Linked DNA regions of Variovorax paradoxus B4. The protein of the gene in region 2 interacts with the protein of the main gene of each other region in a pairwise test. Links are inferred from orthologs where the notes say so. Each region holds a gene or a part of one and is shown on either strand. Other genes may lie near its edges.

What was found. The genes of interacting proteins can lie anywhere in the genome.
Region 1: the proteins of ndk (region 2) and VAPA_RS03620 interact in binary tests that used the Escherichia coli proteins (3 or more experiments, as listed by UniProt). The link is inferred for Variovorax paradoxus B4 from one-to-one orthologs.

Annotation. Positions count from the first base shown.
Region 1 is NC_022247.1:796,316-801,812, forward strand. Bases 879-3,816 are described here. They hold VAPA_RS03620 (uracil-DNA glycosylase), read left to right. Parts: upstream 879-1,962; coding sequence 1,963-2,670; downstream 2,671-3,816. Other genes in these bases: trpD (anthranilate phosphoribosyltransferase), read left to right, coding at 879-1,136; trpC (indole-3-glycerol phosphate synthase TrpC), read left to right, coding at 1,166-1,966; tuf (elongation factor Tu), read left to right, coding at 3,190-3,816. In the rest of the region: VAPA_RS03605 (LysE family translocator), read left to right, coding at 1-93; more of trpD, read left to right, coding at 114-878; more of tuf, read left to right, coding at 3,817-4,383; preprotein translocase subunit SecE, read left to right, coding at 4,617-5,000; transcription termination/antitermination protein NusG, read left to right, coding at 5,001-5,497. UniProt on the Escherichia coli protein: Excises uracil residues from the DNA which can arise as a result of misincorporation of dUMP residues by DNA polymerase or due to deamination of cytosine.
Region 2 is NC_022247.1:2,522,075-2,527,508, forward strand. The notes cover bases 1,843-4,717. They hold ndk (nucleoside-diphosphate kinase), read left to right. Parts: upstream 1,843-3,004; coding sequence 3,005-3,430; downstream 3,431-4,717. Other genes in these bases: VAPA_RS11630 (pseudouridine synthase), read left to right, coding at 1,843-2,853; rlmN (dual-specificity RNA methyltransferase RlmN), read left to right, coding at 3,452-4,600; pilW (type IV pilus biogenesis/stability protein PilW), read left to right, coding at 4,605-4,717. Outside these bases: VAPA_RS11620 (RluA family pseudouridine synthase), read left to right, coding at 1-90; SMC-Scp complex subunit ScpB, read left to right, coding at 218-1,036; more of VAPA_RS11630, read left to right, coding at 1,033-1,842; more of pilW, read left to right, coding at 4,718-5,434. UniProt on the Escherichia coli protein: Major role in the synthesis of nucleoside triphosphates other than ATP. The ATP gamma phosphate is transferred to the NDP beta phosphate via a ping-pong mechanism, using a phosphorylated active-site intermediate.

The sequences.
Region 1 (5,497 bases), 1.7 Mb from region 2 along the record:
CACTGGCTCGACCGCGCGGCAGGCGTCCTGTTCATCGGCTTCGGCCTCAAGCTTGCATTCACGGACGCGCCGGCCGGCCGCGTCGGTCCCTGAAAACACCGAGGAGACTCACCATGATCACCCCCCAGGAAGCGCTCCAGCGCACCATCGAGCACCGCGAGGTGTTCCACGACGAGATGCTGCACATCGTGCGGCTCATCATGAGCGGCGAGTGCTCGCCCGTGATGATGGCGGCGCTGATCACCGGCCTGCGCGTCAAGAAGGAAACCATCGGCGAGATCACCGCGGCCGCGCAGGTGATGCGCGAGGTGGCGACCAAGGTGCCGGTGAAGGACACCACGCACCTCGTCGACATCGTCGGCACCGGCGGCGACGGATCGCACACCTTCAACATCTCGACCTGCTCGATGTTCGTCGCGGCCGCGGCGGGCGCCAAGGTCAGCAAGCACGGCGGGCGCAGCGTGTCGAGCAAGTCGGGCAGCGCCGACGTGCTGGAGTCGCTGGGCGTCAACATCAATTTGCAGCCGGAGCAGATCGCGCGTTCCATCGAGGAGGTGGGCATCGGCTTCATGTTTGCGCCGAACCACCATCCGGCCATGAAGAACGTGGCGCCGGTGCGCAAGGAGCTCGGCATCAAGACGATCTTCAACATCCTCGGGCCGCTGACCAATCCGGCCGGCGCGCCGAACATCCTGATGGGCGTGTTCCACCCCGATCTCGTGGGCATCCAGGTGCGCGCATTGCAGCGGCTCGGCGCCGAGCACGCGATGGTGGTCTACGGGCGTGACGGCATGGACGAGATTTCGCTCGGCGCCGCCACCATGGTGGGCGAACTGAAGGACGGCGAGATCCGCGAGTACGAACTGCACCCCGAGGATTTCGGCTTTGCGATGTCGAGCAACCGCGCGCTGCGCGTGGAAACGCCGGAGCAATCGAAGGCGATGCTGCTGGGGGTGCTCGACAACCAGGCCGGTCCGGCCCTCGACATCGTGCTGCTGAACGCCGGTGCGGCGCTGTATGCGGCCAACGTGGTCGACTCGGTGGCCGCAGGCGTCGAGCGCGCGCGCGAAGCCGTCGCATCGGGCGCAGCGCGGGCCAAGCTGGCCGAACTGGTCAAGGCCTCCACGGCAGCGTGAAGCGATAAAACAGGCAGGAACGCAGAAAAATGTCCGACATCCTCGACAAGATCATTGCCGTCAAGCGGCAGGAAATTGCTGCAGCGCAAAAAAGAAGCCCGCTGGAAGCCGTGCGCTTCGACGCGGAAAGCCGCGTGCTGACGCGCGATTTCGAAGGCGCCCTGCGCGCCAGGATCGCCGCCGGCCATGCGGCCGTGATCGCCGAAGTGAAGAAAGCCAGCCCGAGCAAGGGCGTGCTGCGCGAAGACTTCATTCCGGCCGACATCGCGCAGAGCTATGCCGAAGGCGACGGCGAGATCAGCGCGGCCTGCCTTTCGGTGCTGACCGACAAGCAGTTCTTCCAGGGCGGCGTCGATTACCTCAAGCAGGCCCGCGCCTCGTGCGACCTGCCGGTGCTGCGCAAGGATTTCATCGTCGACGCCTATCAGGTGTACGAATCGCGTGCGATGGGCGCCGATGCCATCCTGTTGATTGCCGCTTGCCTCGACGACGCGCAGATGAAGGACTACGAGGCCATTGCACGCGGGCTGGGCATGGCGGTGCTGGTCGAAGTGCACGACGCGGCCGAGCTCGAGCGCGCGCTCAAGCTCAAGACGCCGCTCATCGGCGTGAACAACCGCAACCTGCGCAATTTCGAGGTGTCGATCCAGGCCACCATCGACCTGCTGCCCCGCTTGCCGGCCGACCGGCTGGCCGTCACCGAATCGGGCATTGCCACGCGTGAGGACGTGGCCACGCTGCGCGCGGCCGGCGTCCACGCCTTCCTGGTTGGCGAGGCCTTCATGCGTGCCAAGGAACCCGGCGAGGCGCTCGCTGCATTGTTCAAATGAACCGGCCCGATCAGCTGGCGAGCAGCGATCCCGCCGACTGGCCCGTTGCGCCAGGCTGGCAGCCGCTGGTGGACGACTTCTTTGCCGGCATCGTGGGGCAGAAGCTGCGCAGCTTCCTGCGCGAGCGCCTTGATGCGGGCGCAGTCATCTTCCCGCCGCAGCCGCTGCGGGCACTGGAACTGACGCCGCCCGAAGACGTGCGCGTCGTCATCCTGGGGCAGGACCCGTACCACGGGCGTGGCCAGGCCGAGGGGCTCGCGTTCTCGGTGGCGCCCGGCGTGGCGCTGCCGCCGTCGCTGCGCAACATCTTCAAGGAACTCCAGCGCGACCTTGGCGCGCCGCCGCCGCCGTTCCCGAATCCGGGCGGCAGCCTGGTGAAGTGGGCGACCCACGGCGTGCTGCTGCTCAACACCTGCCTCACGGTCGAGGAGGGGCAGCCGGCCAGCCATTCGGGCCGCGGCTGGGAGGTGCTGACCGATGCGGTCATCCGCCATGTATCGGACGGCGAGAAACCTGTTGTTTTTATGCTCTGGGGCTCGCATGCCCAAAGTAAGCGTGCGTTGATCGATATTGGGCGCCATAAGGTGCTGATGTCCAATCATCCGTCGCCGCTTTCTGCGTTGCGTCCGCCCGCGCCCTTCATCGGCTGCGGACATTTTGGCGAAGCGCGTGCGTGGCGGGAGGCGCGCCGGGCGGGCGAGTGAATTCGCGGATAATCCCTGCAGTTCACGCCTCGTGCAGTTCTCACGCTTCTTCTTGGTGCTGGGGTTCTGCGTAGTCACAAAACCGTGCTATATTTCGAGGTTCGCCGGAGAGGTGGCCGAGTGGTTAATGGCAGCAGACTGTAAATCTGCCCTCTTACGAGTACGCTGGTTCGAATCCAGCCCTCTCCACCAGCGATGAATTTGGTTTCTAAGAGCGATTGGATCTAGCGCTTTGGGTGCCTTGAAGTGCCCCCGATGCGGGAGTAGTTCAATGGTAGAACCCCAGCCTTCCAAGCTGATGACGCGGGTTCGATTCCCGTCTCCCGCTCCAGAGACCCGGTTCGACGCCGGAAGCGATTGGTTAGACAAAGCCCTTTTGGCTCAGTGGTAGAGCACTCCCTTGGTAAGGGAGAGGTCGCGGGTCCGATTCCCGCAAAGGGCACCAGTTTCTAGGGGGTTGCAACTGCAGGTTTGCAACCCATCTGCATGCGTTGAAATCGTTTTTTTCGGAGTCGAAAAATGGCAAAAGGTAAATTCACCCGCACCAAGCCGCACGTGAACGTGGGCACGATCGGTCACGTTGACCACGGCAAGACCACGCTGACGGCGGCGATTGCCACCGTTCTGTCGGCCAAGTTCGGCGGCGAAGCCAAGGCCTACGACCAGATCGACGCGGCGCCCGAAGAAAAGGCCCGCGGCATCACCATCAACACCGCCCACGTCGAGTACGAAACGGCCAACCGCCACTACGCCCACGTCGACTGCCCCGGCCACGCCGACTACGTCAAGAACATGATCACCGGTGCCGCCCAGATGGACGGCGCCATCCTTGTGTGCTCGGCCGCCGACGGCCCCATGCCCCAGACCCGCGAGCACATCCTGCTGGCGCGCCAGGTGGGTGTGGGCTACATCATCGTGTTCCTGAACAAGTGCGACATGGTGGACGACGCCGAACTGCTCGAGCTCGTCGAAATGGAGGTGCGCGAACTGCTCGACAAGTACGAGTTCCCGGGCGACGACACCCCCATCATCCACGGCTCGGCCAAGCTCGCCCTCGAAGGCGACAAGGGCCCGCTGGGCGAGCAGGCCATCATGAAGCTGGCCGACGCCCTGGACACCTACATCCCGACGCCCGAGCGCGCCGTGGACGGCACCTTCCTGATGCCCGTGGAAGACGTGTTCTCGATCTCCGGCCGCGGCACCGTGGTGACCGGTGCTGTCGAGCGTGGCGTGATCAAGGTTGGCGAGGAAATCGAGATCGTCGGTATCCGTCCGACCGTCAAGACCACCTGCACCGGCGTGGAAATGTTCCGCAAGCTGCTGGACCAGGGCCAGGCTGGCGACAACGTCGGCGTGCTGCTGCGCGGCACCAAGCGCGAAGAAGTCGAGCGCGGCCAGGTGCTGTGCAAGCCCGGCTCGATCAAGCCGCACACGCACTTCACCGCCGAGGTGTACGTGCTGTCCAAGGACGAAGGCGGGCGTCACACGCCGTTCTTCAACAACTACCGTCCGCAGTTCTACTTCCGCACGACGGACGTGACCGGCGCGATCGAGCTGCCCAAGGACAAGGAAATGGTCATGCCCGGCGACAACGTCAGCATCACCGTGAAGCTGATCAACCCGATCGCGATGGAAGAAGGCCTGCGCTTCGCCATCCGCGAAGGCGGCCGCACCGTGGGTTCGGGCGTCGTGGCAAAGATCCTCGACATCTAAGTCGAGCAAAGAGTACCGGAGGGGTATAGCTCAATTGGCAGAGCGTCGGTCTCCAAAACCGAAGGTTGTAGGTTCGATTCCTACTGCCCCTGCCACCTAGGTGGCGCCTCCGAAAGAAGCCCGTCGTTGACCCGATGGGAGGCTAAAAAAGCCCATCGTGACCCGATGGGCTTCGGCGTCTCAAGAAGGCGCATTGAATTGAAGGCCGAAAGGCCACAGGAAATCAGCCAAACATGGCCACTTCTCAAATCGAAACCGTGAGCACGGGTGCCGACAAGGCCAAATTGGCCGCGTCGGTGGTGCTGGCAGTGGGCGCCATCGTGGCGTTCTATCTGCTGGCGCGCCAGGGCTCGCTGGTGCAATGGGCTGCGCTGCTGGTCGGCCTGGCCGCGGCCGTGGGCGCCTTCGGCAGCTCGGAGAATGGCCGCCAGTTGTGGGCCTTCGGCCGCGATTCGTGGCGCGAGGTCAAGAAGGTCGTCTGGCCGACCCGCAAGGAAGCAATGCAGATGACGGCTTACGTGTTTGCCTTCGTGGCAGTCATGTCCGTTTTCCTCTGGCTCACCGACAAGACGCTCGAATGGGTGTTTTTCGACCTCATTCTGGGCTGGAGAAAATAAATGACCGCTGATCCAGTGAACGCAGTTGACACCACGCCGGGCACGCCGGAGGAAGAAAGCACCTCCGTGCTGGCTCCCGCCGCCAACCCTGATCTGCGTTGGTACGTGGTGCATGCCTACTCGGGCATGGAAAAGGCCGTCGAGCGCAACATCATCGAGCGCATCAACCGCGCCGGCATGCAGGACAAGTTCGGCCGCATCCTGGTGCCGACCGAAGAAGTGGTCGAGATCAAGAACGGCCAGAAGCGCACCACCGAGCGCCGCTTCTTCCCCGGCTACGTGCTGGTCGAAATGATCATGGACGACGAGAGCTGGCACCTGGTGAAGCACACCAACAAGGTGACGGGTTTCGTGGGCGGCGCCAAGAACCGTCCGGCCCCGATCTCGCAGAAAGAGGTCGAAGGCATCGTCAGCCAGATGCAGCAGGGCACCGAGAAGCCGCGCCACAAGGTCGAGTTCACCGTGGGCGAATTCGTGCGTGTCAAGGAAGGCCCGTT
Region 2 (5,434 bases):
ACGCAAGCGGCGCTGGAACTGCGCTCCCTTCCGCCGGCCGATCTGGTTCAGGCGTTCCAGACCCTGGGGCTGGATTACAATCGCGCCTGACGGCCCGAGGGCCGCGCCGGCCACCCCGATGCCGGCCTTGCGTTGCACTCGCCGCGTGCCGGCAGCGCCTTCTTCCATCCTTCTGAACAAGCGTCCCCGAGACGCCTTTTCCCGGATAACGCAAACCATGAATACGGCGGATGCCAAGCGCATTCTCGAAACCGCCTTGATCTGTTCGAGCCAGCCGCTGCCGGTGCGCGACATGCGCGTGCTGTTCGACGACGAGCTGGGCGTGGACACCATCAAGGTGCTGTTGCTCGAACTGCAGGAAGACTGGGCGCAACGCGGCCTGGAGCTGGTGAGCGTCGGCAGCGGCTGGCGCTTCCAGAGCCGGCCCGAGATGCGCGACCACCTCGATCGCCTGCATCCCGAGAAGCCGCCGCGCTACACCCGCGCTGCCCTCGAAACGCTGGCCATCATTGCCTACCGCCAGCCGGTCACGCGCGGCGACATGGAAGACATCCGCGGCGTCACCATCAACTCCCTCATCCTCAAGCAGCTCGAGGACCGCGGCTGGGTCGAAGTGATCGGCCACCGCGAAACCGTCGGCCGGCCGGCGCTGTACGCCACCACGCGGCAGTTCCTCGACGACCTCGGGCTGGCTTCGCTCGACCAGCTGCCGCTGATCGAAACGCCGGCCCAGCAGGCGGCGCTGGTCGACGCGCTCGATCAGGCCTCGGGCAACCAGCCCGGCCTGCCCATGGACATTCCGAACGAGTCCGACGCCGATGCTTCGGCCATGTCGGACTCCGAAGCAGACGCAGCTCCCGCCCTGGCTGCCGTCGAGGCCGCCGCTGCGCAATTCGCCGAGGATGCGGTCTCTCCCGAAGAGCCCGCGGACATCCCGGCCTCCACGGAAGCCGAGCGTCCCGTCGAGTTCGAAACCGAAGCCCCGTCGACTGACGAGACCGATCCCCACGCTGTTCCTCCCGGAAAAACCTCATGAGCCCCTCCGACATCGACGACGCGGCCATCGTGCCGGCCCAGCCCGAATCCAAGAAAAAAAAGGCGAAAGCGGCAGTGTCCGGCCAGTCTGCGGACGCCGAAGCGGGCGCGCCCGCTGCAGCCGCCGGCGAGGGTGAGGCTCCCAAGAAGCCGCGCGCCCCACGCAGGAAGAAAGCCGTGGAACCGGCGACCGGGGAGGGCGAGCCCGCAGCAGCGCCTGCGGCAAATGGAACTTCCGACCCCGTGGCTCAGGCTCAGGTGGCCGATGCGGCGCCTGCGGCCGCGCCAATAGCTGACGAGCCCGGCAAGGCCGCCGCGCCGGCCGCACCCGTCGAACCCCCGGAGCGCCGCGTGGAGGATCGAGTCGAAGAGGACGCCCGTGCGCCCTCCTACGACGACGAAGAAGAGGAAGAAGAGCCCGACGAGGAAGAGGACGACCTCGACCGCGCACGCCGTGCCGCCGAGCGCGAGCAGCGCAACGCACCGCCGCCCGAGCCGATCCGGTTCGCGGACGTGATCTCGGGCCAGTTCGACGCCGACGAAGAGAGCCCTGAAGTCCCGCCGCTCAAGCGCGTGCTGCTGCCGGAGGCCGACTCGCCCAAGCTGCACAAGGTGCTGGCCCAGGCGGGCCTCGGCTCGCGGCTCGAAATGGAAGCGCTCATTCTCCAGGGCCGCATCTCGGTCAACAACGAGCCGGCCCACATCGGCCAGCGCATCCAGTACGGCGACCAGGTCAAGATCAACGGCAAGCCGATCCGCTACCGCATCGCGCCGCCTCCGCCGCGTGTCATCGCCTACCACAAGCCCGTGGGCGAGGTCGTGACGCACGACGATCCGCAGAACCGCCCGACGGTCTTCCGCAAGCTGCCGCGCCTGCAGCAGGGCAAGTGGCAATCGGTCGGACGGCTCGACCTGAACACCGAAGGCCTGCTGCTGTTCAGCAGCTCCGGCGACCTGGCCAACCAGCTGATGCACCCGCGCTTCGGCCTGGAGCGCGAGTACGCCGTGCGCGTGCTGGGCGCGCTCAATGCCGAGGAAAAGAAGAAGCTGCTCGAAGGCGTTCGCCTCGACGATGGCATGGCCCAGTTCGGCACCATCGAGGAGGGTGGCGGCGAGGGATCCAACCACTGGTACCGCGTCACCATCTCCGAGGGCCGCAACCGCGAAGTGCGGCGCCTGTTCGAATCGGTGGGCCATGCGGTCAGCCGGCTGATCCGCATCCGCTACGGCGCCATGGTGCTGCCGCGCGGGCTGAAGCGCGGCGCCTGGATGGAACTCGACGAGCGCGACATCAACGCGCTGTTCCAGGCCTCGGGCGGCGGTGCGCCGCGTCCGCAGCAGCAGCAACGAGGGCCGGGCCAGGAAGGCGGCGCCGGCGGCGGGCGCAACGGACGCAACAAGAAGCGGCGCGGCAATCGCAACGCCGGCGGCGGACAGCAGCAGCCGCGCGACCTGCGCGATCCACGCGACGATGGCCGCGAGGCGCCCATTCCGAATCCGCTGGGCGAAGGCCGTCCGCCGCGCGGCGAGCGCGGGGGTCGTGGCAACCGGGGCGCCGGCGGCAATGCAGGCCTGCCGCCGCAAGGGCGTCGTGGCAATAACAACAACCGGGGCAACCGCCAGGGCGAGGAGCGGCCGCCGAGCGGCGCGAACCAGCCCGATCCGATGAAGACCTCGCTCGGCTACATCGGTGCCGACAGCTTTTCCCGTCAGCGCAAGGAGCAGCGCCAGGGGCCGGGGCGCCGCGGCGGCGGTCCGGCGGGTGGCGGCTTTGGCGGGCAGGGCGGCCCCGGCGGAAATCGGCGCCGCGGGCGCTGAAAGCCAGTTCTCCAGCGCAGCCTTTCTCGGGGTTTTCACCAAACCCGGAGGCTGCGCCGGTTAAAATCAGAGGCTTTGTCGACTTACGATGCAACATATTCGTTGCAGTTGTGACAAATCACTTCAAAATCAAAGCTCAGGAAGCACTTCAATGGCTATCGAACGTACCCTTTCCATCATCAAGCCCGACGCCGTCGCCAAGAACGTCATCGGCAAGATCGTTTCCCGCTTCGAAGCTGCCGGCCTCAAGATCGTTGCCGCCAAGCTGGTGCATCTGTCGCGCAACGAAGCCGAGCAGTTCTACGCGGTCCACAAGGAACGTCCGTTCTTCAAGGACCTGGTCGATTTCATGATCTCCGGCCCCGTGTTCGTGCAAGTGCTCGAAGGCGAGAACGCCATCGCCAAGAACCGCGACCTGATGGGTGCCACGGACCCCAAGAAGGCGGCCCCCGGCACCATCCGCGCCGACTTCGCCGACAGCATCGACGCCAACGCCGTGCACGGTTCGGACGCTCCCGAAACCGCCGCCAACGAAGTGGCGTTCTTCTTCGCCGGCCTCAACGTCTACGCGCGCTGAAGCCGTACGCCAGCTGATTTCATGACCACGGCCAACCTGCTCGAATTCGATCTCGAGGGGCTGGCTGCGTTCTGCGAAAAGCTCGGCGAGAAGCGATTCCGCGCCACGCAGCTGTTCCGCTGGATCCACCAGCGTGGCGCCAGCGACTTTGCCCAGATGACCGATCTGGCCAAGTCGCTGCGCGAAAAGCTCGCCACCACCGCTCGCGTCGAGGCCCTGCCGGTCATCACGCAGCACGAATCCAAGGACGGCACGATCAAGTGGCTGTTCGACGTCGGCGACGGCAATGCCGTCGAAGCCGTATTCATTCCCGAAGACGACCGCGGCACGCTGTGCGTGTCGTCTCAAGCCGGCTGTGCGGTGGGTTGCCGCTTCTGCTCCACGGGGCACCAGGGCTTCAGCCGCAACCTGAGCACGGGCGAAATCGTCGCCCAGCTGTGGTTTGCCGAGCACTTCCTGCGCAAGCACCTGAAACGCGACGATCGCGTCATCTCCAACGTGGTGATGATGGGCATGGGCGAGCCGCTGCAGAACTACACGGCGCTGGTGCCCGCGCTGCGCACCATGCTCGACGACAACGCCTACGGCCTGTCGCGCCGCCGGGTGACCGTGTCGACCTCCGGCGTCGTGCCGATGATCGATCGCCTGGGCGCCGACTGCCCGGTGGCCATGGCCGTGTCGCTTCATGCGCCCAACGATGCGCTGCGCGACGATCTCGTGCCGCTCAATCGCAAGTATCCGATTGCCGAACTGCTCGAGGCCTGCAAGCGCTACCTGGCGCACGCGCCGCGCGACTTCATCACGTTCGAATACTGCATGCTCGACGGCGTCAACGACCAGCCCGAGCATGCGCGTCAACTGGTGGAACTCGTGCGCAGCCACAACATCTCGTGCAAGTTCAACCTGATTCCGTTCAATCCGTTTCCGGCTTCGGGCCTTCTGCGCTCGCCGCAGCCGCGGGTGCTGGCCTTTGCCAAGACGCTGAGCGAGGCCGGTCTCGTGACCACCGTGCGCAAGACGCGCGGTGACGACATCGATGCGGCCTGCGGACAGCTGGCCGGCGACGTCAAGGACCGCACCCGCGCGGCGGAACGCATGGCCCAGCGCCGTGGCTCGGAGCGCACCGTTGTTTTGCATCCGGTTCGCAAGACCGCCCCCCAGGAGCATTGACCTAATGAGGATGGCCTTTCCGATGACGACCGCGAGCGCGCAGCGGCTGATGGCTGCAGGCTTTGCCGGCGTCGCCGTGGCGTTTCTGCTCGCGGGCTGCGTCAACACCCGAACCACCACCACCAGCCTGGCCGACACCAGCTCGGGCAAGGGCGCCGAGATGGTGACCGAATCCGACGAAAGCAGCCGGCAACGCCGCGCGCGCCTGCGCATGGAGCTCGCCGCCGGCTACTTCGAGCACGGCCAGACCACCGTCGCGCTCGACGAGATCAAGCAGGCGCTGGTTGCCGACCCCAACTACGCGGACGCCTACAACCTGCGCGGCCTGGTCTACATGCGGCTCGAGGATGCCGGGATGGCAGAAGACAGCTTCCGCCGCGCCATTGCCATCAATCCGCGCGATCCCAACGTGCGGCACAACTACGGCTGGCTGCTGTGCCAGCAGAACCGCTATGGCGATGCGGCCCAGCAGTTCACCGAGGCACTGGCGGTGCCGAGCTACACCGACCGTGCCAAGACGCTCATGACCCAGGGCGTCTGCCAGCTCAGGGCGGGCCAGCGTGCCGAGGCGGAGCGCAGCCTCATGAAGGCCTACGAGATCGACGCCGGAAATCCGGTGGTCGGATTCAACCTGGCTTCGCTGCTGGTGCAGCGCGAAGAGTGGTCGCGTGCGCAGTTCTACATCCGCCGCGTCAACAACAGCCCTTCGGCCAGCGCCGAGACGCTCTGGCTCGGCATCAAGATCGAACGACGGCTCAACAACCGCGAAGCAGTGGCGCAGTTGGGAGGGCAGCTGCAGCGGCGCTTTCCGCAGTCCCGGGAGGCAATAGCGTA